One region of the Variovorax sucrosi genome, then DNA from elsewhere that is predicted to be linked to it. Evidence: riboswitches for the same ligand, from Rfam matches in the RefSeq annotation. Region 1 holds a riboswitch; the other holds the start of a gene.

The links. A riboswitch is a leader RNA that binds a small molecule or an ion and turns the genes downstream of it on or off. The one in region 1 is predicted to bind glycine.
Region 2: it holds a riboswitch for glycine, as region 1 does, so the genes downstream of both, ACSFBE_RS20780 (FAD-dependent oxidoreductase) here and gcvT (glycine cleavage system aminomethyltransferase GcvT) in region 1, are expected to answer to the same signal.

What each region holds. Positions count from the first base shown of each region.
Region 1 is NZ_JBPJZU010000008.1:284,942-298,981, forward strand. It holds gene pmbA (metalloprotease PmbA) at 1-1,130, opposite strand, end outside; gene yjgA (ribosome biogenesis factor YjgA) at 1,199-1,855, shown strand; gene mog (molybdopterin adenylyltransferase) at 1,852-2,445, shown strand; gene ACSFBE_RS17635 (TRAP transporter substrate-binding protein) at 2,553-3,521, shown strand; gene ACSFBE_RS17640 (TRAP transporter small permease) at 3,606-4,118, shown strand; gene ACSFBE_RS17645 (TRAP transporter large permease) at 4,129-5,421, shown strand; gene ACSFBE_RS17650 (hypothetical protein) at 5,496-6,023, shown strand; glycine riboswitch at 6,045-6,129, shown strand; glycine riboswitch at 6,146-6,267, shown strand; gene gcvT (glycine cleavage system aminomethyltransferase GcvT) at 6,318-7,481, shown strand; gene gcvH (glycine cleavage system protein GcvH) at 7,523-7,894, shown strand; gene gcvP (aminomethyl-transferring glycine dehydrogenase) at 7,931-10,831, shown strand; gene ACSFBE_RS17670 (SDR family oxidoreductase) at 10,878-11,663, shown strand; gene ACSFBE_RS17675 (putative bifunctional diguanylate cyclase/phosphodiesterase) at 11,685-13,706, opposite strand; gene ACSFBE_RS17680 (exodeoxyribonuclease III) at 13,816-14,040, opposite strand, start outside.
Region 2 is NZ_JBPJZU010000011.1:31,774-45,813, forward strand. It holds gene ACSFBE_RS20715 (TIGR01777 family oxidoreductase) at 1-205, opposite strand, end outside; gene queA (tRNA preQ1(34) S-adenosylmethionine ribosyltransferase-isomerase QueA) at 335-1,375, shown strand; gene tgt (tRNA guanosine(34) transglycosylase Tgt) at 1,380-2,552, shown strand; gene ACSFBE_RS20730 (hypothetical protein) at 2,568-2,942, opposite strand; gene ACSFBE_RS20735 (DUF3597 domain-containing protein) at 3,081-3,464, opposite strand; gene ACSFBE_RS20740 (serine endopeptidase) at 3,530-4,612, opposite strand; gene ACSFBE_RS20745 (DUF2145 domain-containing protein) at 4,649-5,455, opposite strand; gene ACSFBE_RS20750 (hypothetical protein) at 5,539-5,985, opposite strand; gene ACSFBE_RS20755 (YiaA/YiaB family inner membrane protein) at 6,021-6,506, opposite strand; gene ACSFBE_RS20760 (phosphatase PAP2 family protein) at 6,633-7,301, opposite strand; gene ACSFBE_RS20765 (MFS transporter) at 7,301-9,232, opposite strand; gene ACSFBE_RS20770 (hypothetical protein) at 9,229-10,104, opposite strand; gene ACSFBE_RS20775 (helix-turn-helix domain-containing protein) at 10,245-11,003, shown strand; glycine riboswitch at 11,191-11,297, shown strand; gene ACSFBE_RS20780 (FAD-dependent oxidoreductase) at 11,380-12,609, shown strand; gene ACSFBE_RS20785 (FIST signal transduction protein) at 12,610-13,872, opposite strand; gene ACSFBE_RS20790 (PhaM family polyhydroxyalkanoate granule multifunctional regulatory protein) at 13,939-14,040, opposite strand, start outside.

The sequences.
Region 1 (14,040 bases):
AGGCCGGTGCCCAGCTTGCGCAGCATTTCGTCGAGGTCGTCGTCGGCCTTCGTCAGACGCGAGCGCAGCGTCAGGTTGTGCGAACCGCCGGCGTTGCCCGTGGTCTTCATGCCCAGCTTGCGGGCCGAGTAGGTGCTGAGGAAGTAGCCCTCGAGCCGGCCGCCGTCGACGATCTTGCGCGCCCGCGTGGTCACGCCTTCGTCGTCGAAGGGCGCGCTGCCCTTGCCGCGCTTGATGTGCGGATCTTCGGCCACGTCGATGTGCTTGGGCAGCACCGGCTTGCCGAGCGAATCGAGCAGGAAGGTGCTCTTGCGGTAGAGCGCACCGCCGCTGGTGGCCTGCACCAGCCCGCCCAGCAGGCCGGCGGCCAGTGGCGACTCGAACAGCACCGGGCACTGCGTCGTCTTGATCTTGCGCGACTTCAGGCGCGACAGCGCGCGTTCGGCGGCGTAGCGGCCGACCGCCTGCGGGCTGGCCAGTTCGTCGGCCGAGCGCATCGAGCTGTACCAGGCGTCGCGCTGCATGCCGTCGCCCTTGCCGGCGATGGGCGCCACCGAGATGGAGTGCCGCGAGCTGGCATAGCCGCCGCGGAAGCCGTGCGTGTGGGCGCTGAAGAAGTGGCTCTGCTGGGCCGAGACGCCGGCGCCTTCGCTGTTGGTGATGCGCTTGTCGGTCGACAGGGCCGCGGCCTCGCATTCGAGCGCCAGCTTGGCCGCTTGTTCGCTGTCGATGTCCCAGGGGTGGAACAGGTCGAGGTCGGGCTGCTCACGCACGATGTCCGCTTCGTCGGGCAGGCCGCCAACCGGGTCTTCGGCGGTGAAGCGCGCGATGTCGTAGGCGGCCTGCACCGTCTGGGCGATGGCGGCCTCGGAAAAGTCGGAGGTGCTGGCGTTGCCGCGGCGGTGCCCGACGTACACCGTGATGCCCAGCGACTTGTCGCGGTTGCGCTCGACGTTCTCCAGTTCTCCCTTGCGCACCGACACGCTCAGGCCGCAGCCTTCGGAGGCCTCGGCCCCCGCGTCGGTGGCGCCGAGCTTCTTGGCATGCGCCAAGGCCGAGTCGACCAGATTTTCGAAGAAAGAGCGGCTGTACGCAAAGCCGGACGCGGGGCGCGTGGAGGATGTCGTCATGTGTTGGCTATGATACTTGGCCCCCTGTTCCCTCTATCGCGCGGTCCTTTGCGGCCCAGGATTTTCCGATGTCCCGCAAACCCAAAAAAGGCTACTACGTCCGTGGCGAATTCGTTGCCGAAGGCAGCGAACTCGACCTGGAGCTCAAACGCGAGCTCAAGGGCACCGACGACGCCAGCAAGACCGACCTCAAGCGCGAAAGCGCCGAGTTGCAGAAGCTCGGCGAAGACCTGCTCGGTCTGCGCGCCGGCCTGTTCGACCAGTTGCCGCTCGGCGAGAAGCTGGCCGACGCGATCGTCGAGGCGCGCCGCATCACCAACTTCGAAGGCAAGCGCCGCCAGATGCAGTTCATCGGCAAGCTGATGCGCGCGCTCGACCCCGAGGTGCTCGACGCCGTGCGCAGTGCGCTCGACGAGCAGCACAGCGGACCCGCCGAGGAAACCGCGATGCTGCACGAGGCCGAACGCTGGCGCGACCGGCTCATCGCCGACGACGACGCGCTCGGCGGCTGGATCGAGACCCATCCCGACACCGACAGCCAGCAGCTGCGCGCCCTGGTGCGCCAAGCCCGCAAGGACATCAAGGCCGGCAAGCCCGGCGAAGCGCCGCGCCAGGCCAAGGCCTACCGCGAGGTGTTCCAGCTGGTGCGCGCGCAACTGGCCGCCCATGCAGGCAGCGACCGGGCGGCCGAGGCCAGCGAGGAATCGCGGGAGCGCGACGCATGAGCACTCCGGACCCGGTCCGCATCGGCATCGTCTCGGTCAGCGACCGCGCTTCCACCGGCGTGTACGAAGACAAGGGCCTGCCGGCATTGAAGGACTGGCTGACGCGTGCACTGCGCAACCCGATCGACTTCGAGGCGCGCCTCATCCCCGACGAGCAGGCCGGCATCAGCGCCACGCTGATCGAACTGGTCGACGCCGGCTGCTCGCTGGTGCTCACCACCGGCGGCACCGGCCCCGCCCTGCGCGACGTCACGCCCGAAGCGACGCTGGCCGTGGCGCACAAGGAAATGCCGGGTTTCGGCGAGCAGATGCGGCAGATCAGCCTTCGCTTCGTGCCCACCGCCATCCTGTCGCGACAGGTCGCGGTGATTCGCGACCGCGCGCTGATCCTCAACCTGCCGGGCCAGCCCAAGGCCATCGCCGAGACGCTCGAAGGCCTGAAGAACGCCGACGGCTCGCAAGCCGTGCCGGGCATCTTCGCGGCCGTGCCCTACTGCATCGATCTCATCAACGGGCCGTACATCGAAACCGACGATGCGGTCTGCAAGGCGTTCCGGCCGAAGTCCGCGATCCGTCCGGCCGCTGCCTGAAAACGCGGTAAGTCGGTGAAACCCCGACGCCGTTGCCTTCGGGTATGCGGCATAGTCGAAAGCGCCTGATTCGACTACGCCATTCGGCGAAAACTCCCGGAGACACCATGAAACTCGGCACCCTTGCCGCCTGCCTTTCGCTCGCCCTCGGCGCGAGCGCCTTCGCCCAGACCACGACGCTCAAGATCGGCTACGCCACCTCGAAGGAATCGCACTACGGTGTCGGCTCGACGGCGTTCTGCGACGAAGTCGAGAAGGGCACGCAAGGCCGCTTCAAGTGCCAGCACTTCGCCAACTCGGCGCTGGGCGGCGAACGCGAGCAGATCGAGGCCATCCAGCTCGGCACGCAGGACCTGCTGAACACATCGACCGGCCCGGTCGGCAACTTCGTGCCCGAGGTCAAGATCGTCGACATCCCCTTCCTGTTCCGCGACTACGACCACGCGCGCAAGGTGATGGACGGCCCGATCGGCCAGGACATCCTGACCAAGTTCCCGAGCAAGGGCATCATCGCGCTGGCCTGGACCGAGAACGGCTTCCGCCACATGACGAACAGCAAGCGCGACATCGTCAAGCCGGAAGACGCCAAGGGCCTGAAGATGCGCACCATGGAGAACAAGGTGCACATGGACGGCTACCGCACCTTCGGCATCCTGCCGACGCCCATGGCCTTCCCCGAACTGTTCGGCGCGTTGCAGCAGGGCACGGTCGACGGCCAGGAGAACCCGATCCCGGTGATTCTGGCGTCGAAGTTCTCGCAGGTGCAGAAGCATCTCTCGCTCACCGGCCACGTGTACTCGCCAGCGCTGCTGCTGCTGTCGCCCAAGGTCTGGAACAAGCTCTCGGATGCCGACAAGAAGCTCTTTGTCGCGGCGGCGCAGAAGGCGTCGATCGCGCAGCGCAAAAAGGTCAACGACGACGAAAGCAACGGCATCGCCCAGCTCGAGAAGGACGGCATGAAGGTCACACGCACCGTCGACAGCAACGCCTTCCGCGAGGCGCTCAAGCCCGCGTACGTGAGCTACGCCAAGGAGTTCGGCGCGGACAACATCAAGAAGATCACGGACGTCAAGTAAGCGGCAAACCGCTGACCGTCCACCGCCCGGACACGCCGAGAGGTTCCGGGCGGTTCGCTTTTTCCAGACCGAGATTCAAGTACCGTGCAAGCCTTCGAGCGCCATTTCATCACCGCCAACCGCTGGGCGCTGATCCTTCTGCTGGCCGCCATGTCGGTCATCATCTTCACCAATGTCGCGTTGCGCTACCTGACCGACCAGTCCCTCGAATGGGCCGAAGAGGTCTCGCGCCACATGATGATCTGGCTCACCTTCCTGGGCGCCGGCCCGGTGCTGCGCTACGGCGGCCACATCGCCGTCGAGAACCTGCAGGACGCCTTGCCGCCCAAGGGCGCGATGGCCGTGCGCCTTGCCGTCGCGGCGCTGCTCTTCGCCTTCTTCGGATTCATGGTCTGGTACGGCTGGCTCTACATGCAGCGCACCATGTTCCAGCTGACCGCCGTGACGCAGATTCCCTTCGCCTACATCTACAGTGCCATGCTGATCGGCGGGGTGCTGTGCATCGTGCACTTCCTGTTGGTGGTCAAGGGTTACGTGCTGCGCCGGGAGTTCCGGTCGGATGCGCACTTCGACGCCACCGCGTCGGCATCGTTGTAAGGGGACGCGCATGGACCCGAGCATCGTTCTCATCGTTTCCGCCTGCGTCTTCCTCGCCATCGGCGTGCCGGTCGCCTTCGCCCTCGGGCTGGCCACCGCGGCCACGCTGATCCTGGCGGAAAGCTATCCCCTGATGGTGCTGCTGAAGGAAACCTTCACCGGCATCGACAGCTTCCCGCTGATGGCCGTGCCCTTCTTCATCCTGGCGGCAGAGCTCATGAGCGGCGGCTCGCTGACCGAGGTGCTGTTGCGCTTCGCCGGCCAGTTCGTCGGCCACAAGCGCGGCGGCCTGGGCTACACCAACGTGGTGTCGCTCACCTTCTTCTCGGGCATCTCGGGCTCGGCGCTGGCCGACGCGGCCGGCCCGGGCTCGATGCTGATCAAGATGATGGACAAGGCCGGCTACGACCGCTCGTACGCGGCGGCGCTGACGGCGTCCACGGCCATCGTCGGGCCGATCATCCCGCCGTCGATCATCATGATCATCTACGCGCTGCAGGACGAGACGGTGTCCGTCGGCACGCTGTTCGCAGCGGGCATCCTGCCGGGCATCCTGATCGCGGTGGCGATGTGCGCGGTGAACTTCTGGGTGTCGAAGAAGCGCAACTACAAGGGCGACGGCCAGCTGCCGCCGATGCGCGACATCCTCGTCACGACGTGGAAGGCACTGCCCGCCATCCTGCTGCCGGTGGTCATCCTCGGCGGCATGCGCGCCGGCTGGTTCACGCCGACCGAAGCCTCGGTGGTGGCGGTGTTCTACGCGCTGCTGTGCGGCAAGTTCGTCTACCGCACGCTCGAGTGGAAGGCGCTGCCGAACATCCTCGAACGCTCGGCGCTGCTGTCGGCGTCGGTGCTGATCATCATCGGGCTGTCGGCGTCTTTCGCCTGGGTGCTGACGATCGAAGGCATTCCGCAGCAGATGGCCGAATGGCTGATCGGCATGAACCTCTCGCCGTGGATGTTCCTGATCATCGTCAACGTCTTCCTGCTGCTCTTCGGCATCTTCATCGAGCCGCTGCCGGGCGTCATGGTGCTGGCGCCGATCCTCGCGCCGGTCGCCATGAAGCTGGGCGTCGACCCGGTGCACTTCGCGATGATCGTGATCTTCAACCTCACGCTGGGCATGATCACGCCGCCGGTCGGGGGGCTGCTCTTCGTGACATGCAACGTGTCGAAGGTGCCGATGTCGAAGCTGGTGCGCGAGCTGGTGCCCTTCCTGTGGGCGCACGGGGCGGTGCTGATCATCCTGACCTTCGTGCCGGCGCTGAGCACCTGGCTGCCGCGGGTGATGGGCTTCAAGTAGAGGCGCTTGCTTCATCGGGTTGTCATGACCGGGGCCGATGCTGGCGGATTCGCAATCCCGACGCTTGGCACCCGATGTTCTTCAGCAAGACCGAAAAAGCCCGCGACGAGCTGCGCCCCGGCCGCCGCACGCTGACGCAGCGCGAACGCGCCGTGCTGCTGATGGCCGACGGCCAGCGCTCGGTGACCGACTTCGTGCCGCTCTTCAGCGACCGCGACGAGGCGCTTCGCGTGGCGCACCACCTGTTGCACGAGGGCTATCTGCACGCGCCGGATGAACGCTTCGACGCGCCCGCCGTCGTCGTGGCGGATGTGCCCGAGCCATCAACGCCCACCGCATCGGCCGACCCTTTCGACGGCAAGCCGTCCCTGGCCACCACCCGCATGTTCCTGTTCGACCTGTGCGAGCGCATGTTCGCGCGGCGCGACCCGGCGATGGCGCAGGTCCTGCGCGACACGCTGCGCGAGGCGCGCGACCGCGCGTCCATGCTGGCCGTGGCCGACACGATGCTCGCGGAGATCCGACAGGCCGCCGGCGACGAGCGCGCCGACGCCATCCGCGATCGCATCGCCAAGTTGTTGCCAGCCGAAACGGTGCACTGAGCCCGCGCCGATCCACTACACTCGCCCGGGTCAGGAGAGCGCCCGCAACGGGCCGCCGAAGGCGCAGGAACCCATCCGAACGCTCAGGCCCCAAGGACTGACGAGGCGCCTGTTCATCCGGGCGTTTCCTTGCTGGAGAGAGGTCGGTCGTCCATCGCGACACGCCGGCCCACCGAAGGAGCAAACCCTAAGCCTCTGAAAAGGCGGGGCGAATCTCTCAGGTAGAGCGGACAGCAGGGGTGGCCCATGACTTGCGTCGTGGATTCCGTCTGCCCCCCTGTTATGGAGAGCGCCATGGCTGCTTCCGACGATTCGCTTCAGAAGACCCCGCTGCATGCCCTGCACGTCGAACTTGGCGCCCGCATGGTGCCTTTCGCCGGCTACAGCATGCCGGTGCAGTACCCCGCCGGCCTGATGGCCGAGCACAAGCACACCCGCACGGCCGCCGGCCTGTTCGACATCTCGCACATGGGCCAGCTGCGCCTGGTCGGCCCCGACGCCGCCGCGGCTTTCGAGACGCTGATGCCGGTCGACGTGGTCGACCTGGCGCCCGGCAAGCAGCGCTACGGCCTGCTGCTGAACGACGCGGGCGGCATCCTCGACGACCTGATGTTCTTCAACGAAGGCGACGGGTCGCTCTTCGTGATCGTCAACGGCGCCTGCAAGGTGGCCGACCTGGCGCACATCCAGGCCCGCATCGGCGCGCGCTGCGAGGTGCAGCCGATGCCCGACCACGCGCTGCTCGCATTGCAGGGTCCGCAGGCCGCCGCCACGCTGGCCCGCCTGTCGCCCAACGTGGAACGCTTCGTCTTCATGACGGGCGGCGCGGTGCAGATCGGCGGCATTCCGGCCTTCGTCACCCGCAGCGGCTACACCGGCGAAGACGGCTTCGAGATCTCGGTGAAGGCCAGCGACGCCGAAGCACTGGCCCGCCTGCTGTTGGCCGAGCCCGAGGTGCAGCCCATCGGCCTGGGTGCGCGCAACTCGCTGCGGCTGGAAGCCGGCCTCTGCCTCTACGGCCACGACATCGACGAGACGACCACGCCGGTCGAGGCCTCGCTCAACTGGGCGATTCAGAAGGTGCGCCGCACCGGCGGCGCGCGGGCCGGTGGCTTCCCGGGTGCCGACAGGGTGCTGGCCCAACTGGCGGCCGCGGCATCGGGCGCGGCCGGCATCGCCGAGCACGACACGCTCAAGCGCCGCCGCGTCGGCCTGGTCGCGCTGGAACGCATCCCGGTGCGCGACGGCACGCCGCTCGAATCCTTCGAGGGCATCGCCATCGGCCAGGTCACCAGCGGACTGCTCGGGCCCACGGCCGACCGGCCGATCGCGATGGCTTACGTGGCCGCCGCCTTCGCTGCGCCCGGCACGCGCCTGCAGGCCATCGTGCGCGGCAAGCCGGTGCCGATGGAGGTGACCACCCTGCCCTTCGTGCCGACCCGATACTACCGAGGCTAGTTTCCCTTTCACCTCTCGTTCCATCTCTTTTCAGGAGCCCCATGAGCACCAAATTCACCAAGGACCACGAGTGGGTCCAGGCCACCGGCAGCGACGCGATCGTCGGCATCACCGTGCATGCGCAGGACGCACTCGGCGACGTCGTGTTCGTCGACCTGCCCGAGGTCGGCAAGACCTTCGCGCAAGGCGAAGTCGCCGGCGTCGTCGAATCGGTCAAAGCGGCAGCCGACGTGTTCATGCCCGTCTCGGGCGAGATCACCGAAGTCAATGAAGCGCTGCGCGCCGACCCCTCGCTCGCCAACAGCGACCCACTCGCCACCGGTTGGTTCTTCAAGGTCAAGCTGAGCGAGCCCGCCCAGCTCGACGCCCTGCTCGAAGCCGCCGACTACGACAAGTTCGCTGCAGAGAGCTGACCCGCCTTCAATCTTCGCCTTCATCGCTCCACGCCCATGCCGACCCCCTCCTTCCCCACCTTGCGCGAACTCGAGAATGCCGACGAATTCATCGCCCGTCACATCGGCATCGAGCCGGCCGACGAGGCGCGCATGCTGCCGGTCATCGGCTCTGCCACGCGCGAGGAACTGATCGACGGCATCGTGCCGCCGGCCATCCGCCGCACGCGGCCGATGCAGTTGCCCGCGCCGGTGAGCGAGGCCGACGCACTGGCCGAGCTGAAGGCGATGGCGGCGAAGAACAAGGTGGCGCGCAACTTCATCGGCCAGGGCTACTACGGCACCCACACGCCCGGCGTGATCCTGCGCAACATCCTCGAGAACCCCGCCTGGTACACGGCCTACACGCCCTATCAGGCGGAGATCTCGCAGGGCCGCATGGAGGCGCTGGTCAACTTCCAGACCATGGTCTGCGACCTGACCGGCATGGCGATCGCCAACGCGTCGATGCTCGACGAGGCGACGGCCGCGGCCGAGGCGATGACGCTGGCCAAGCGCAGCGTGAGATCCAAAAGCAACGTCTTCCTGGTGGCCGGCGACTGCCACCCGCAGACCATCGAAGTGCTGCGCACCCGCGCTGCGCCGCTGGGCATCGAGATCAAGGTGAGCACCGCATCGGAGACGCTGCCCCTGTTGATGGCGAGCGGCGAATTCTTCGGCGTGCTGGCCCAGTACCCCGGCACCACCGGCCAGGTGCACGATCTGCGCCCGCTGGCCGGCCATGCGCATGCCTGCGACGCCGCGCTGTGCGTGGCGGCCGACCTGCTGGCGCTGACGCTGTTGGCACCGCCCGGCGAATGGGATGCCGACATCGTCTGCGGCACCACGCAGCGCTTCGGCATGCCGATGTGCAACGGCGGCCCGCACGCGGCCTACCTGGCCTGCCGCGACGGGTTCAAGCGCTCGCTGCCCGGCCGGCTGGTCGGCGTGAGCGTCGACGTGCACGGTTCGCCGGCCTACCGGCTCGCGCTGCAAACGCGCGAACAGCACATCCGCCGCGAAAAGGCCACGTCGAACATCTGCACGGCGCAGGTGCTGCCGGCCGTCGTCGCAAGCATGTACGCCGTGTACCACGGCCCCGCCGGCCTCACGCGCATCGCGCAGCGTGTGGCGGCGCTCACCGGCATTCTGGCCGCGGGCCTCGAGCAGATGGACCGCGAGCTGGTCAACACCACCGCCTTCGATTCGCTGACCGTGAAAAGCGGAGACGACACCGCCGCCATCCTCGCCCACGCGAACACGGCCGGCGTCAACCTGCGCCATCGGCTGCAGCAGCACCTGGGCATCTCGCTGGACGAGACGACGACGCGCGCCGACATCGAGACGCTGTGGGCGCTGTTCGTGCCGACCGGCACGCCGATGCCGCGCTTCGAGGAACTGGCCGACACCGCCCCCGTGCGCATTCCGGACGACTTGCGCCGCACCTCGGCCTTCCTCACGCATCCGGTGTTCAACACGCACAAGAGCGAGACGTCGATGCTGCGCTACATCCGCAGCCTCTCCGACAAGGACCTGGCGCTCGACCGCAGCATGATCCCGCTGGGCAGCTGCACCATGAAGCTCAACGCGACCAGCGAAATGATCCCGATCACCTGGCCCGAGTTCGCGAACATCCACCCCTTCGCACCGGCCGAGCAGCTGCAGGGTTACGCCGAGCTCGACCAGCAGCTGCGCGACTGGCTGTGCGAAGCGACGGGCTATGCCGGCATCAGCCTGCAGCCCAACGCCGGCTCGCAGGGCGAGTACGCCGGCCTGCTGGCGATCAAGGCCTTCCATGTGTCCAAGGGCGAAGGCCAGCGCAACATCTGCCTGATCCCTTCGTCGGCGCACGGCACCAACCCGGCCAGCGCGCAGATGGCCGGCATGCAGGTGGTCGTGACCGCCTGCGACGCGCAGGGCAACGTCGACCTCGACGACCTGAAGCGCGCCTGCGAGAAGCACAGCGCCAACCTGGCGGCGGTGATGATCACCTACCCCAGCACCCACGGCGTGTTCGAGACCCGCGTGAAGGCACTGTGCGAGCTGGTGCATGAACATGGCGGCCGCGTGTACGTCGACGGCGCGAACATGAACGCCCTGGTCGGCGTGGCCGCGCCAGGCGAGTTCGGCGGCGACGTGAGCCATCTGAACCTGCACAAGACCTTCTGCATTCCGCACGGCGGCGGCGGCCCGGGCGTCGGCCCGGTGTGCGTGGTGGAAGACCTCGTGCCCTTCCTGCCGGGCCATGCGACGGCGGGCGTCGGTGGTCATGACGTGGGTGCGGTCTCGGCCGCGCCGCTGGGCAATGCCGCAGTGCTGCCCATCAGCTGGATGTACTGCCGCATGATGGGCGCAGCCGGCCTGCAGGCCGCGACCGAGACGGCGATCCTGTCGGCCAACTACATCAGCGCGCGCCTGAAGGAACATTACCCAACGCTGTACGCGAGCCCGAACGGGCATGTGGCGCACGAGTGCATCCTCGATTTGCGCCCGCTCAAGGACACCAGCGGCGTCACGGCCGAAGATGTGGCGAAGCGCCTGATCGACTACGGCTTCCATGCGCCCACGCTGAGCTTCCCGGTGCCCGGCACGCTGATGGTCGAGCCGACCGAGAGCGAGCCGCTGGCCGAACTCGACCGTTTCATCGACGCGATGATCGCCATCCGCGGCGAGATCCGCCGTGTGGAAGAAGGCGTCTGGCCGAAGGAAGACAACCCGCTCAAGCACGCGCCGCACACCGCCGCCAGCCTGCTGAGCACCGAGTGGACGCACCCCTACTCGCGCGAACTCGGCGCCTACCCGCTGGCCGCCCTCAAGCAGGCCAAGTACTGGTCGCCGATCGGCCGCGTCGACAACGTCTACGGCGATCGCAACCTGTTCTGCAGCTGCGTGCCGGTGGGCGACTACACGACGAGCTGAACACGACGGCACAATCGATGCTCCCCCCTTCAAAGGAGAGACATCGATGAGTGAAACAAAGCAGCCGCTCGACGGACACATCGCCTGGGTGACCGGCGGCGGCAGCGGCATTGGCCTGGCCGGTGCCATCGACCTGGCCAAGGCCGGCTGTCGGGTCGTGATTTCCGGCCGCGAGACGGCCAAGCTCGACGCTGCGATTGTCGAAGCCGAGGCCAAGGGCGCACCGCGTGGCCGCATCACGGCGATGGCGCTCGACGTGGGCGACCGGCCCGCGGTCGACAAGGTGGCCGCGGCCATCGAGGCGCAGCATGGCGGCGTCGACATCCTGGTCAACAGCGCCGGCGTCAACTTTCCCAAGCGTTTCTGGAGCGAGACCGACGGCGACACCTTCGCCAAGGTGGTCAACATCAACCTCAACGGCGCGACCTTCTGCACGCTGGCTGTGCTCAAGGGCATGCAGGCGCGGCGGCGCGGCACGGTGATCAACATCGCGTCGTTCGCCGGCTGGCACCAGAGCTACCTCACCGGCCCGGCCTACGTGGCAAGCAAGGCCGGGCTGACGGCGATGACGCACAACTTCAACATCGAGCAATGCGTGCACGGCCTGCGCGCGACAGCCGTTTGCCCCGGCGAGGTGGCCACGCCGATCCTGAAGAAGCGGCCGGTCGAGCCGAGCGCCGAGGACAAGGCGCTGATGCTGCAGGAGGAAGACATGGGCCGCACCATCCGCTTCATCGCCGAGATGCCGCCGCACGTGTGCATCAACGAGCTGGTGATCGCGCCGGTGCACAACCGCATCTACATCGGCGGCAGCGAACTGCAGCGCCGCTGAGGTGCCGGCGGCCGGTGTGCCTCAGGCCGGCTGCGCCGCCGCCCAGGCCATGACCTCCGGCAACGGGGCCGGGCGGGCGAACAGGTAGCCCTGGACCAGCCGGCATTCCAGCACCGTCAGCACCGCGAGCTCACCCTCCGTCTCGACACCCTCGGCCACCACCGCGATGTCGAGCGAGGCACCCAGCTGAACGATCGAATTGACCAGCACGGCGTTGCCCGGCGAGCTCGCCAGGCCGTCGATGAAGCTGCGGTCGATCTTCACCTGCTTCACATAGTCGCTGCGCAGCGAAGCCAGCGACGAATAACCGACACCGAAGTCGTCGACCGCGATCGCCACGCCGGCCGCCGACAGTGCGCTCAGGCGGCCCCGCGTTGCGTGGGTGTCGAGCGCCACCTCCTCGGTGATCTCGATCTGCAGCCGGCAAGTGGCGATGCCGCGGGCGGCCAATGTGCCGAGCACGATCTCGTCGACGGCGAGCTGCGCCATTTCGCGCGGCGACACGTTCATCGCCACCGGCACGCCGGCCAGCGCGGAGCCCGGGGCGTCCATCTGCTGCATCGCACCGCAGATCTCCTCCAGGATGTAGCGCAGGAGGTTCTCGGCGATGCCGGTGCTGGCGGCCGCGAACACCACCTGTTCGGGCGAGATGCGACCGTGCCGCGGATGGTTCCAGCGCAGCAGCGCCTCCAGGCTGTGGATGCGGCCGCTGTCGCGCTCCAGGATCGGCTGGTACCAGAGTTCGATGGTGCGTGCCTCGATGGCCTGCAGCAGGTCGCGCTCCACATCGCGACGCGTCGCCAGGCGCAGGTGCAAGGCCTCGTCGACCACCTGGTAGCGGTTGCGGCCGGCCCGCTTGGCCTCGTACAGCCCTTCGTCGGCCAGGCTGATCATGTCGGTGAATTCGACCGCGGCATCGCCCAGCTCGAACTTCGAGATGCCGATGCTCACGCCGAGGTGGCCACCGGAGTGGGCGGTAGCGAAGGGAATGGAAGCGATCAGCGTCTCGGCCAGCGCCTCCGGCGTGGCCGGCTCGGCCTGGGGGCGGTAGAGGATGGCGAATTCGTCGCCGCCCCAGCGGCCCAGCACGGCGTGCAGGCCGTCCAGTTCCTTCGCCAGCCATTGCGCCACATCCTTCAGCACCTGGTCGCCGACCGGGTGGCCGAAGGCGTCGTTGACGGCCTTGAAGCCGTCGAGATCGAGCAGCAGCAGGCAATGCGACTGCCGCGGATGCGCCGCCAGATGGGCCGCCACAGCCTGGGTGAAGCCCTCGCGGTTGAGCAGCCCGGTGAGGAAGTCGTGCGATGCGCGGTGCGCCAGCGCCTGGGTGGACGCCTGCAGCGACTGGTGCGCCTGATGCAGCCGCACGGCCAGCTGCGTCGCTTCGTTCTTCAGCCGGCTGCCGGCGCGAAAGGCCTTCTCGCTCACCAGGGCCCCGCGGGTCAGTCCGACGAAGTACAGCAGCACCATGGCGGCCAGGCTGGCGTTCTCGAAGCCGCCGGCGAGCACCAGCGACACCATCACCGAGAGCAGCGTCGGCAGGATGAAGCTCAGCGGCGCCGGCGCATAGGCACTGCTGTAGGTCACGGCACCCGCGCAGATGCCGCAGACCACCGTCAGGTGGAACACCGTCTGCGGCGAGGTGTAGCCGTCGCACAGCAGCGGCACCAGGGCCCAGACGCAGCCGGACACGGCGGCGGCGATCACCGTCGAGCGCAGTTGCCACTCGACCCAGCGGGCGTTGGTCTGGCTCGGGTCGCCGCCCTGCGCGGCCATGGCGGCCGAGCGTTCGAGCAGGCGCCGGTTCATGACCATGCGCACCACGTTGACCGTCAGCGCCAGCATCAGCCAGCTGAGGCCCGCCATCGGCCGGCCGGCCTTGATGGCCACCAGGGTGGTCGTCAGCGCCAGCACGATGCTGATCGGCATGCCCGCCTGCACGCTGCGCCGCACGGAAACCAGCTGATCGACGCGCACCATGCGCGCCAGCAGCATGGCATCGGCCGGGGCGCTCGGCGGCGGGGAAAGCGCGCTGTGGTTCATGGAAAAGGAAGAATCCACCGGGCGACCGGCGCATCGTCGCGGGCGGGCGCACCGCGGACGGGCTAGTGTTTACCCGCAGGAGTGTACAGAGCGATCCTGCGGCGCCGACTCAGGCCAGCCGCACCCACGTCGGCGCATGGTCGCTCGCGCCGGCGCGCCCCCGCACCTCGCGGTCCACCCCGGCGTCCTGCAGTCGCGGCGCAAGCTCGGCGCTGAGCAGGAGGTGGTCGATGCGCAGGCCGGCGTTGCGGGGCCAGCGGTTGCGCCAGTAGTCCCAGAAGGTGTAGATGCGCTCGTCCGGGTAGCGCGTGCGCAGCGCATCGGTCCAGCCCTG
Region 2 (14,040 bases), on a different contig from region 1:
GCACGGTCGCGCCGAATCGCCGGGCGGCGGCCGCCACATCGCGCGTCCACACGGTCACGCTGTGGCCGTCGGCCCGCAGCGCCGCGACCAGATGGCGGCCGACGAAGCCGGTGCCCCCGGTGACCAGCACATGCTGCGGCGCATCGCCGAAGCGTGGCGCCGACACGCCCGCGGCGTCGGGATTCGAAACGGGTGGCGTGGTCATGCACCGATTCTGCCGCGCCGCCCTGCCGCGCATCCGGCCTTTTCCGCCATGGGACAATCGCGCCCGATTTCCGTCTCCAGTCCGTCTCCCCCGCCTCCTTGGCACGGGCCCGTCCGGCCCTCAAGCACCATGCGCGCCTTCACGCTTTCCGATTTCGATTTCGCCCTGCCGCCCGATCTGGTCGCGCAGCACCCCGCCACCGAACGCACCTCGTCGCGCCTGCTCGATGGCACGGGCGCCGCACCGGTCGACCGCATCTTCCGCGACCTGCCCAGCCAGCTGAAGCGCGGCGACCTGCTGGTCTTCAACGACACCCGCGTGGTCAAGGCGCGGCTTTTCGGCGAGAAGCCGACGGGCGGCAAGCTCGAGCTGCTGGTCGAGCGCGTGCTGCAGGGTCAGGAGACGGTGTGCCACATGAAGGTCAGCAAGAAGCCGCCTGTCGGCACCACACTGCAGATGGTCGGCGGCTTCACCGCCACGCTGCTCGGCCGCTGGCCGGAAGAAGACGGCGCTCTCTTCCGCTTCGCCTTCGAAAGCCCGGCCGGCGAAGACCCCTACGCGCTGATGGCGCGCTGCGGCCATGTGCCACTGCCACCGTACATCGCGCACACCGACTCGGCCGAAGACGAAAGCCGCTACCAGACCGTGTTCGCGCGCGTCCCCGGTGCCGTGGCCGCACCGACCGCCGCGCTGCACTTCGATGAAGGGCTGCTGGCCGAGCTCGAAACGCGCGGCGTGCAGCGAGCCAGCGTCACGCTGCACGTCGGCGCCGGCACCTTCCAGCCGGTGAAAACCGAGAACATCGCCGAGCACACGATGCACGCCGAGCGCTACGAGGTGCCCGAAGCCACCCAGCGCGCCATCGCCGACTGCAAGGCGCGCGGCGGCCGTGTGGTCGCGGTCGGCACAACCACCGTGCGCACGCTCGAATCGTGGGCGAAGAGCGGTGAGGCGTCCGGCGATACGCGCATCTTCATCACGCCGGGCTTCGACTTCACGCACGTCGACCTGCTGATCACCAACTTCCACCTTCCCAAGAGCACGCTGATGATGCTGGTGAGCGCCCTCGCCGGCTACGAGCGCGTGATGGCGCTGTACGCCCACGCCATCGCCCACCGCTACCGCTTCTTCAGCTACGGCGACGCCATGCTGCTGGCACGACAGGACTGAACCCATGCTGAACTTCGAACTGCTCACCACCGACCCGACGAGCCATGCGCGCCGCGGCACGCTCACGCTCAACCACGGCCCGGTGCAGACGCCGATCTTCATGCCCGTGGGCACCTACGGCACCGTCAAGGGCGTGATGCCGCGCAGCCTCCAAGAGATGGGCGCACAGATCATCCTGGGCAACACCTTCCACCTGTGGATGCGCCCCGGCCTCGACGTGATGGCGAGCTTCGGCGGGCTGCACCAGTTCGAAAAGTGGGACAAGCCGATCCTCACCGACTCGGGCGGCTTCCAGGTGTGGTCGCTGGGCGCGATGCGCAAGATCAGCGAGGAAGGCGTGAAGTTCGCATCGCCGGTCAATGGCGACAAGCTGTTCCTCACGCCCGAGGTCTCGATGCAGATCCAGGCCATCCTCAACAGCGACATCGTCATGCAGTTCGACGAATGCACGCCCTACGATACGAACGGCCACATCACGACCGAGGCCGAGGCGCGCACGTCGATGGAACTGAGCCTGCGCTGGGCGCAGCGCTGCAAGACCGAATTCGCGCGACTCGAGAACCCGAACGCGCTGTTCGGCATCGTGCAGGGCGGCATGTTCGAGAACCTGCGCGAGGAATCGCTGGCCGCGCTGGTCGACATGGACTTTCCCGGCTACGCCATCGGCGGCGTGAGCGTGGGTGAGCCGAAAGAAGAGATGCTGCACATCATGGGCCACACGCCGCACCGGCTGCCGGCCCACAAACCGCGCTACCTGATGGGCGTGGGCACGCCCGAGGACCTGGTGCAGGGCGTGGCCGACGGCGTTGACATGTTCGACTGCGTGATGCCCACGCGCAATGCGCGCAACGGCACGATGTTCACGCGCTACGGCGACCTGAAGATGCGCAACGCGCGCCACAAGATGGACCCGCAGCCGGTCGACCCGAGCTGCACCTGCCACGCCTGCGCCGGCACATCCGGTGTGAGCTGGAACGACGGCGGCCGCGAGGGCTTCAGCCGCGCTTACCTGCACCACCTCGACCGCTGCGGCGAGATGCTCGGCCCGATGCTCTGCACCATCCACAACCTGCACTACTACCTGAACCTGATGCGCGAGATCCGCGAAGCGCTCGACGCCAGGCGCTTCGCCGAGTTCCGGCAGCAGTTCAAGGCCGAGCGCGCACGCGGGGTGTGAACCGGGCGTCAGCGGCTATTTGGCCGCAGCGATGAAGGGCTTGACCGGCAGCGGCGTGCTGTACGGCTCAATGCGCAGCAGCTCGCTCTTGAACACCGCGATCTGCCGCAGTGGCGCCTGCACCAGCGCACCGTCCGCCTCCTTGGCGGAGGCATATTGCCAAAGCGTGATCTGGCCCTTCTCGGCCAGCAGCGCGGCGAGCCGCTGCACCGCGGGCTCGTTGCCCCTGCCGAGCTGCTCGACGTCGACACCGACGACGATGTCGTCGCGCGGCGAGACGATCTTGAACAGTTTCACGCCGGCAGCGGCTTCGCCGTGGGCAGTGAGCGCCCAGGCGCTCGCCGAGACGAGGACGAGCCGCACCACGGCACGGCAGTAGGAAAAGGACATCGCTGGATCCCGTCGCATGGAAAGCCGGCAAGCGTAGGCGCGCACAACGGCGCTGCCCATTCGACGGAAGCCATACGCCGCTCGGCCCAAGCGTAAAAAAGCCCGTCGGCGACGGGCTTCGGATGCGAGCGCGGCGAATCAGTCGCGCAGTTCGGCCGGCACGGTGCCGCCGTTGGCGGCGATGCGGGTCATGACCTGGCGGTGCAGCCAGAGGTTCCAGCCCGCAGAGCCCGGCTCGTCGTTGCCGGTGTAGATCAACTCGTTGGCCAGTTCCTTGCGCGCGGCGAGGCTGCTGTCCAGGCCGAGCAGCTTCATCAGATCCACGATGGACGTGCGCCAGTTCAGAGCGCTCGCGCCGGGCATGGCATCCAGGATGGGGGTCACGTCGCCCAGCGGAATGGAGGGCGGCGGTGCGACCGGGGCCGGGGCGCTTGCCGAAGGTGCAGGTGCCGGCGCAGCCGTCACCTCGGCAGCGTTGGCCGACGGAAAAATCTTGGAAAAAATCTTGCCGAAAATGCTCATGAGTACTCCTTGAATATCAGACTGGTTCTGTGAAACGCGGCGCCGGGCGCCGCACGAAGCTTCTATCACGCAGGCAAGGCGCCAGCCACTGTTTGCTTGTCCGAAAGTGTTCGCGTCTGTGCCGACGTGCCGCATGCATGGCAGAACTTCGAGAAGGCGCTCTTGCGCGCATCGCAGGCACCGCAATGGTCGAACAGGCCGATGCCGCAGTGCGGGCAGAAATCGATCGCCGGGTTCTTCAGGTCCACCGGGCGCTCGCAGCCGGGGCACACGCTCTTGGCCAGGCGCGCCAGCGCGGTGTCGTAGCTCAGCTCCTCGCGCCGCACGATGTCCGGCTGTGCCTCGGCCAGCTTCTGACGGGCCAGGTAGCGGTTGAGCGCGACGATCGCATAGCGCCCGACCAGCACCGTCAGCACGATGCCCACCACGTAGCGCACATAGCCGCCGTAGCTCGGCAGGTAGGGCACCAGCTCGACGAAGAAGGCGAACAGCGCGAAGAAGATGAAGCCCCAGACGAAGGGCCAGTAGGTGCTCTTGCGCTTCTTCACGAACAGCCAGCCGGCCACGAGCAGCAGCGGCAGCGTGAGCGCCAGTCGGTAGCCGAACACGCGCAGCTCGACGCGGCGGTATTCGGCGTTGAGCTTTTCCTGTGCCGTTGCCTCGAGCTCGGCGAGTTTCTGCCGCGCAGACGCCTGCGCCTGGCGCGCGTCCAGCGCGACCTGCTCCTGCACGTCGACCTTCTGCTGGGCCTCGTCTTCCTTGGCCTTCAGGGCATCGAGCGCACGGGTGCGCGCGATCAGCTCGGCGTCCTGGTCGGGCTGCGCCGTGGCACGGCGCGTCGCCACCCAGTTGCCGAAGGTTTCGCGCGCCGTGCGGCTGGACTGCTGGGCCACGGACAGCTTCAGCTCGGCCTGCTCCAACTCGCGGGCCGCCTGCTGCTCGGTGCGCTCGGCCTCGCGCACACCGGCCCGCAAGGGCTCCGCCGCCGCACGGTCGATGAAGTCGTCGAGTTGCAGGGCCCGCTCGACCTGCGGCAGGTCACCCACCAGGGTGCCGCCGAGGCCGATCAGGAAGCTGGCGAACACCAGCGCCACCAGCCAGAGGCCGCGGCGAAACCATTTTTCAGAGAGGCGCAAGGATTTGCTCATTGTTCTTCTTTCCAGTGATGCGTTCCCTCGAACGCGTTACAGCCCGAGTGTGACCGGCGCCGCGCCCAGCCCGCTGCGCTGCAGCCAGGCGAACACCGAATCGGCGCTGACCGTCTCGATGCGATCGGCAAAGCGCTTCTCGTTGGGATGGTCGTCGAACGCCACGTTGGCCTTGCTCATGCGCCCACCCAGCCGCGTGAGCGGGCCGAGCGTGAGCGTGGTTGGCGCATAGCCCTTCAAGCGCAGCCACGCCTGCGCCTGGCTGCGGTCGGTCACGGTCGACGACTCCATGGCCAGCGCCAGCGTCTCGATCACCCACTGGTTCGACTGCTGGTATTTGTCGGCCCACACATAGCTCACCAGGCTGTAGGCCGGCGTGTGCAGGCGCCCGATGCCGGCCGCGGGTGGCGCCGCCAGCAGCGCCGCGAGTTGCGACTGCACCGCCGACGTGGGCACCGACCACGCGGCCTCGTAGCGCCACGGATCGTCGAGGAAGAACTCGCCCAGCCCCTGGCGGTAGAGGCCGGCCACCGCCGTGCCGCACTGGTTGAGCTTGTGTGCCACGCGCCACGGGCCGGCGTCGGTCTTGAAGGCGATGCCGACATGCGACCAGCGCAGCCCGTACTTGCCCAGGTCCTGGCCGGCGCGTGCCAGCAGCACCACGCGCGCGCCGCTGGCGTCCAGCGCCTGCGCCGTTCGCTCGGCCAGCGTCAGGCCCTGCTGCACCTGCTGCGCGGTGGGGCGGACCTGTTCGCACGAGCGGCCCGCGTGCGATTCGGTCGGAAAGAGGAACAGGCCGGCCAGCACGACCGCCGCCGCGAGCAGCGCGGTGCGCAGCGCCATGCGCACGCGCCAGGGCCAGCCCGGCGCCGCCACTTCGCGTCCGAAATCGTCGTAGTGGCCGAAATGGGTGGGGGCGCGCGGGTTCACATCAGCCTCTCGTTGTGAAGCAGCGCCCGGCCGATGGTGTTGGGAATGAAGGCGATCATCTCGCCCGCAGCGGACAGCACGACGCCGCTGCCGATCACGCTCACCGTGACGACGGTGCCGACCGCGATCGCGCTGCCCTGCACCGCATGACCGGCAAGCCGCACACTGGCACGTGCGCCGTCCGACGCGCGCTCGAGCAGGCAGACGGTGCCCGCGGCCGAGGCCTCGACCGCCACCACCGTGAGCGCGGCACCGCCCACCGACAAAGCGACCGGCACGGCCACCACGGCACTGGCGGCAGCGCCCGCCACCGAGGCGGTACCGACCACCGAGGCCACTGGCAGCAGCGACAGGGCCACCGAGGCTTCGCTCTGCGCGTGCGCCACGAAAGCGGTGCAGACGGTGCAGGCGGCCAGCAGGGAAACGATCAATGTCTTTTTCATCAGATTGCTCCTGAAAAGGGTCCGGGTACTGCGCGTCATTCCGCAGCGCTGTCAGCGCCACGGGCTTCGCGGCGGCCTTGCAGGCGGGCCTCGGCCAGATCGGCCTCATGGCGGTCCCGCAGCGTCTTGGCCAGCGTGAAGGCCGCGCTGATGAGGAACAGCCAACTCACACCGAGGAAGGCCTTGTAGGTTTCGTTGATGTCCATGCGCAGCAGGCCCCAGCCGGTCAACCCCATGGCGGTGAGGAAGCCGCCCCAGACCACCAGCTTCCACATCGGCGTGTCGCCGGCCGAGCGGGTCGCACCGTGCTGGTTGTCGCGCACAAACTTCGCCAACACGAAAGCCGCCGACAGGCAGAACACGTAGCCCATCACCATGAAGGCGCGGTCGAGCGCCGCACCGGGCAGCCAGCCGAGGCCGATGGCGCAGAGCGACACGGCGACGCCGAAGGAGGTCCAGACCTGGAACTGCCAGGCGCGGGTATCGCGTTGGACGGAGACGTGGAAAGGAAGGGGTTGCATGAAAGCCTCGCGGCGTTGTGAAGGTGATCGGATGATCGACTCCACTTCGCCGAGAAGGCGCATTTCAATGCACCAGGCCTCCTGTGCAGCGCCTTCAGTATCGAATTTCGATACCCATACGCCGCATCAGGTCCGTCGCAGATCGTCCCGGGTGTAGGGGCGCTCGATGCCGGCCAGCCGGACGGCGATGGCTTCGAGCAGGTTCTGCGTCGGCGCCGGCGCGCCGGGCGTCTGGAAGGCCAGCGGCAGCAGCAAGCCGAGCAGCATCGCCGGCCAGGGCACCCGGGGCGCCGGTTGGCGGCGCACAAGTCGCAGGAAGGCAAGGCAGATCGCGATGCCCAGCAGCAGGCCGGCTACCACCTCCGACGCCGAGTGCGCGAAGATCGCCAGGCGCGACGCACCGATGGCCGCGCCCAGGGCCCAGCCGGCCGCCACCGCGATGCGGCGCACCGCGGCCGACCGCCGCGCCGCCAGCATCCAGAGCGCCACCGACCACACGCTGGTGCTGATGGCCGTGTGGCCGCTGAAGCCGGTGAAGTTCAAGCGGGCGCTGCCGATGCCCCAGCCCATGAACGCGAGCTTCGATGCCACGATCAGCGCGCCACCGGCGCCGAAGGCCAGGCACCAGCTGAAGGCGGTCCAGCGGCTGCCGCCCGGCGACAGCCACAGCAGCAGCACGATCAGCACCGACGCCGGCAGCATCAGGCCGCTGTCGCCCAGCCAGGTGAAGGCGTGCCAGAACTCCGGCGGCACGGCGCCGAGCGTCCCCCAGAAGGCGTCGCGCAGCCCCGCCATCAAGCGGCGAGCAGTCCGCTGACGCGCGACTGGAGCGATTCGGGCTGCACCTGCGCGCCGGGCACGGCCGGCCCGACGTTGAGCCCCACACGGCTGAACAGCCCGCGGCGGAAGGGCCGCACCATGGCGACGTTCTGCCCGTCACGCTGCTCGATGCGACTGAAGAAGGAGCCCCAGAGGTTGGTCAGCGCCATCGGGATCACTGGCGGGTCGATGCCCTCGGCCCGTGCTGCCGCCAGGATCTTCATCACGCCGCCCTTGAAGGGCTGCAGCGTGCCGTCGCGGGTGATCGCGCCCTCGGGGAAGATGGCGAGCAAGTCGCCCTCGCGCAACACGTCGACCGCCTGCGCGAAGGCGCGCTCGTAGGCGACCGGGTCGTCCTTCTGCGGCGCAATCGGGATCGCCTTGGCCAGCTTGAAGAGCGCTCCCAGCACCGGCACCCGGAAGATGCGGTGGTCCATGATGAAGCGGATGGGACGCGGGCTGGCCGCCATGAGCAGCACGGCGTCGATGAAGCTCACATGGTTGCACACCAGCACCGCCGCGCCCTCGGTCGGGATGTGCTCGTCGCCGCGGATGCGAAAGCGGTAGATGAAGTGCGACAGCAGCCAGGACACGAAGCGCAGCAGGTATTCCGGCACCAGCATGAAGATGTAGAAGGCCACCACCGCGTTGGCGATGCCGGTGAACAGGAAGATCTGCGGGATGGTGAAGCCGGCCTTGAGCAGCGCGCCGGCGATGACCGCGCTGGCGATCATGAAGAGCGCATTCAGGATGTTGTTTGCCGCGATGATGCGCGCGCGGTGCGTCGGCTGGCTGCGCAGCTGGATCAGCGCGTACATCGGCACGCTGTAGAGGCCGGCGAAGAGCGACAGCAGGCCGAGATCGGCCATCACGCGCCAGTGCGCTGCCTGGCCGACGAAGGCGCCCAGGCCCATCTCCGGCGCCGCGGGCAGGCCGCGCGAGGCGAAGTACAGGTCGATCGCGAACACGCTCATGCCAATGGCGCCGAGCGGCACCAGGCCGATCTCGACCTGACGGCGGCTCAGTGTTTCGCACAACAGCGAGCCGATGCCGATGCCGATCGAGAACACCACCAAGAGCAGCGAGGCGACTTGTTCGTTGCCGTGCAGCACCTCCTTCGCGAAGCTCGGAAACTGGCTCAGGAAGACGGCGCCGAAGAACCACATCCACGAGATGCCCAGGAGCGAGCGGAACACGACCAGGTTGCCGTGCGCCAGCTTCAGGTTGCGCCAGGTTTCGCTGAACGGGTTCCAGTTGATGACGAGGTTCGGGTCGGTCGCCGGCGCGGTCGGAATGGCCTGCGCCACGCCACGCCCCACCAGCGCCAGCCCCACGCACGCGACTGCCACCGTCGTGTGGCCGACACCCGGCAGCGCCACCAGCAGGCCACCGGCCACCTGGCCCAGCAGGATGGCGACGAAGGTGCCCATCTCGACCATGCCGTTGCCGCCGGTGAGCTCGCGCGCGTCGAGCACCTGCGGCAGGTAGGCGAACTTGACCGGGCCGAACAGCGTGGAATGCAGGCCCATCAGGAAGACGCAGCCGAGCAGCACCGCGGCGTCGGCCCGCACGAAGCCCCAGGCCGCGATGAACATGATCGCGATCTCGAGGTTCTTGACGAAGCGGATCATCTTCGTCTTGTCGTACTTGTCGGTCAGCTGGCCGGCCGTTGCCGAGAACAGCAGGAAGGGCAGGATGAACAACGCCCCGATCGCCAGGCCGGCCAGCGCCGGCGGCATCCAGCTCAGCTGGAGCTGATAGGTCACCATCACGGTGAAGGCGAACTTGAAGAGGTTGTCGTTGGCCGCGCCGGCGAACTGCGTCCAGAAGAAGGGGGCGAAGCGCCGCTGGCCCAGCAGGGCGAACTGATTGGCGTGTGTCTCGGCGGCAGCGGCAGGTGATGTCATTCGAATGTCCCTGTCGGGCTCCTCAGACCGTCATGGCGGTGGCGCGTGGATTGTGCCGCAGGGCCCAGGCCAGCCAGCCCATCGATGGCCCGCAGCACCGGCCAGGCGGCGCAGGCGGCCACCAGATGCTTCAGGCTGTGGCCCGAGACGAACTGCCCGGTGGCCTCGAAGATCGCCTGGTCGCCCAGCTCGAACAGCTTGGCCACGGCATAGAACAGGACCACCGCGCCGAGCCGCAGGCCGATGGCACCGGGCACCGGCCGCAGCACGGCAAGCACCAGCACCAGCGCCATGCCACCGAACTGCACCACGGCCCAGGGCAGCACATCGCCGCGCTCGTGGTAGGCCGCTACCGCCAGCATGCCGCCGAGAAAGGCTGCGCAGGCCGCCGGCCAGCCGGCGCGCGAGCTGACCCGCTCGCACACCGCCAGGCCGACGATGCCGGCGAAGGCGATCGCCATGCCGGCGCGGTCGGCGGCGAGGCGCAGCGCGTCCGGCTGCAGGTGATAGAAGACCGAGCCGGCGGCGGTGAAGATCAGCCCGGCGAAGAACAGCCAGGCACAGTCGAGTGCGTTGGCTGCGCACAGCCGCTCATGCAGCGTGTCGAAGCGCCGCAGCCGCAGCAGGCCCCACAGGCCGAAGGCCGCGAATGGCAGGTTGCTCAGCACATCCACCGCGAACGGCAAGCCGCGCCAGGCGCGGTCGTCGGCGAAGGCGGCCCCGGCCGCCGCGCTCGGATCGGGCACGGCGGGCCCCAGGCAGGCAATGAGCACGAAGGCGGCGAAGGCGGCCAGCAGCCCGCGCTCGCGGGACGACAGATGCGAGAGACGGCGAAACAGCGGCACGGTCGGCGAACGGTCTGGGCGGTTCATGGCGGGGCTCCGGTGATGCAGGTGATGCGGTGGGAGCGGAATCTAGTTGCCGGCGGAACTATTTGGCATCGAAAATCGATACGGTCTGCCGATTCAGAACGATCGGTATCGAAAAACAATACCAAGGACGCTTCCACGCCATGAGCACCACCATCGACCTCGTCCAGGCGCTGAAGAACGAGCTGAAGAACGCCCGCATGACCTATGCCGACCTGGCCCGCGCCCTCGGCATGGCGGAATCCAGTGTGAAGCGGATGCTCGCCAAGGGCGACATGCCGCTTACCCGGGTCGATGCGATCTGCCGGGCGCTGAAGATCGACTTCGCCGAGCTGGCCCGCCGCGTGGCCGACGCCCAACCGCTGCTGCGCGAGCTGACGCAGGAGCAGGAAAAAGCCGTGGTGCGCGACAAGAAGCTGCTGCTGGTCGCCATCAACGTGCTGAGCCAGTGGACGCTGGAGCAGATCGTCGCAGCCTACCGCATCACCGAGGCCGAGTGCATCGCCTGCCTGGTGCAGCTCGACCGCATCGGCATCATCGAACTGCGTCCGCTCAACCGCTACCGGCTGAAGCTGGCCAAGACCTTCCGCTGGCGGCCGCACGGGCCGGTGATGGACTTCTTCCGCGAGAACGTGGTGCTCGACTACTACCGCGGCGGGTTCGACGGCCCGGCCGAGGGGCTGCTGCTGGTGCACGGCTCGATCAGCCGGGCGCTGGCGCCATCCTTCCTCGAGCGGCTGCAGCGGGTGGCGCAGGATTTCGCGCAGCAGCACCAGACGGACCAGAAGCTGCCGCCCAACGACCGCGAGGGCTACACCCTGCTGCTGGGCATGCGGAACTGGGAATTCGAGGCCTTCACCCGGCTGCGGCGCAGCGATGCCAGGCCGACCAAGTCCGCCTGAGGTGGGACGATCGATCGGGCGGGCATGGGCGGTCACGGAGGGATAGGCCAAATGGCCAGTTCTCGAATTTGTCAAGACGGGTAAACTCCAGGGTGCAGGAGAGCGGGTGTCCTCACCCCACCGTACGCGCAAACTCCCATGAACGCCGAGGTGAACCGCATGCCGGTTCGATGACTGCCGTCTATTGATCTAGCCGTCTGGAGAGCCATCGCCCCGCGCGATGCACCGAAGGAGCAACCCCGCTGCACGTCGCCGCGGGCGAATCTCTCAGGTACCAAGGACAGAGGGAGCGGCGAACCCGAACTCCGGATCCGGCCCGCAACCCCACGGTTTGTCGTGCATCCGCCGTTTGTGCCATCCCACAAGGATCTGGACCATGCGCGTGATTGTTCTGGGCGGCGGTCTTCTTGGCGTCGCTTCGGCCTACTACCTCCAGCAACTCGGCCACGAGGTGACGGTGATCGACCGCCACGGCACGCCCGCTGCCAAGGCCCGCGGCCTGGTCGAGCCGCCCGCGCCAGCACCGGCCCCGGCACCCTCCACGCGTCCGGGCTCGCCGTGGCGCGCGGCCGTCGACCGGCTGCGCCACCGGGTTCAGGCCTGGGCCGGCTACCTGACCGGGGCGGCGCACCGGCCCACCGAGCGGCTCGAACACCTGGTGCGCCTGGGCGCCTACAGCCGCGAGAGCGTGCGGGCGCTGCGCCGGGAAGCCGGCGTCAGCCTCTCGTCGCCGGGCACCGCCTGGATGCGCATCTACACCGACGCCGACGCCTTCGAGCAATTCGCCCGGCGTGTGCCACGGCTGCATGCGCTCGGCTGTGCGCTGCACCTGCTGTCGGCCGACGAGGCCCTGCGCCTGGAACCGGCGCTCGAGCCCTTGCGCGGAACGCTGGCCGGCGCCGCCTTCACGCGTGAAGACACCTCGCCCGACCCGGCCAGCTTCGCCGGCAGCACCCTCTTCATGTGCCGCGCGGCCGGTGTGCACTTCCTGACGAAGCACACGGTGACGCAGTTGCATGCGCTGGATGGCCGCGTGGACCATGTGGAACTGTTGAACGCCGACGGCGAACGCATCACCCTGCGCGCCGACGCCTATGTCATGGCGCTGGGCAGCGGCAGCGCGCCGCTGGCGCAGGCCCTGGGCGTGCCGCTGCGCTTGCGGCGGGTGCAGGAGTATTCCGTATTGCTGCCGCTGAAGGACCCCGCGCGCGCCCCGCAGCTCATGCTGTACGACGGCGTGGGCCGACTGCGCATGCGGCGCGTCAGCACGCCGGAGGGCGACCAGCTGCGGGTGTGGTCGACGGTGCGCATCGACGGCGCCGCACCGGTGCTGTCGGACCCGGAACGCCTCGCCCGCATGCTGTCGCGCGTCGAGGAACTGCTGCCCGGCCTGACCGAGCGCCGCGGCGCCACGCTGACCCTCCGGCCACATGTGCGCAGCGCCAGCGGGCTGCCGGTGATCGGTCGCACCCGCCTGCGCAACCTGTTCCTCAATGTCGCGCCCGGCGCACCGGGCTGGACCCACGTGTGCGGCGCCGGCAAGTCGATCGCCCGCATCGTCAGCGGGCTGTCCCCCGAGGTCGAGTTCGCCTTCGCGAAGGGCTGATCAGGCGACGAACACCGTCAGCACGCCGGTGTAGCCGTACACATGGTGGCGGGCGATCTCGCCGGCCGCGAAGAAGCCGACCAGCGGCACGTCGCCCAGCGCATGCCGCACGATCTGCATCTCGGCGTTGGGTGCGCCGAAGTGCGGCCCGCCGCGGCCCGAGCAGCTGACGTACACCGCACCGGCCACGCGGCGTGCCGGATGTGGCGCCGCCTCGGCCTCGCCGGCAGCCACCGCGCGTGCGGTCGCCAGCGTCTGCTCCTCGGGTTCGAGTTCCTCGCGGATCTCGGCGCAGATGCGCATCAGGTCGGCGCGCGCGGCCTGCGCGTTGCGCCGGCAGAAGCTCATGCGCATGCCGGCTTCGGCCAGGTCGGCGATCGCCACGCCACGGCGGGTCGGGTCGAGCCCGATGATGTGGCGCACCCGCACATCGGCCCCGAGGTCGCCGGTGCGGCGGACGCCGTCGCTGCCGGCATCGACCAGGCCCACGAGCGTCGCGCGCACCGCCTCGATCGCCGCCTGCGGCTCGTCGAGCGACACGCCGAGGTCGGACAGCAACACGTCGAGGGCCGGCTGGCCGTCGAGCTGGAGCAGCAGATTGCCGTCAGCCTCGGTGATCTCGCGCTCGCGCGAGACCGGCTGGCAGCCCTGCGTGACCCGCGACACCAGCCGCACGCCCTCGCCGAACACCACGCCCGACATGCCGCCGGAGAACACGCCGCCCGCGGCGCCATGGCCGCGGATGTTGCCGTTGCCGCCGACGGCGAACTGCAGCGAGCCTTCGCGGCCGGAGGACAGGCCGCCGAACAGGTAGCCGGTGTCGGTGCGTCCCGCCATCTCGCCGACCAGTTCGGCCAGCTCGGGCGTGCGCGGGTCGGCGTGGACGAGTGCGGTGTGCGGCTCGAAGCCTGCCATCTCCGAGCTGCCCAGCGGTGCCACGCCAGAGAACACCCGGTACTGGTCGCTCGGCAGCGCGCACAGCATGAGGCTCAGCGCGGGCTCGTCGAAGTACTCGGCATTGTTGGCCGACACGCCGACGCCCACGGTGCCCGACCAGTCGGTCACCTCCGGCAGCTCGGCGCCCAGGTGATCGAGGATGTCCTGCGCGTCGTCGGCGTAGTGGTCGGTGATGTAGAGCAGGCCCAGCGTCGGCGCGGAGGCGTATTCGGGCAGCGCCATCTGCGCACGCACCTGGGCCAGGGCAAGGCCGGCCGCCATGCGCCATTGCGGATGGGTGGCGTGGCCGGTGGGAAAGAGTTTCATGCGCGCATTTCCGGGGAAGTCCGGGTGTTCTCAGGGTTCAGGGGGGCAAGGGCAGGCCGCGCCGGCTCAGCGGCCCCGGGCACGCGGTGCGGCGGCGGCCTTGCGCGCTGCGGGGGTGATCTTCTTGGTGGCAGCCGCTTTCCGGGCCGCGGCCTTCTTGGCGGCCGG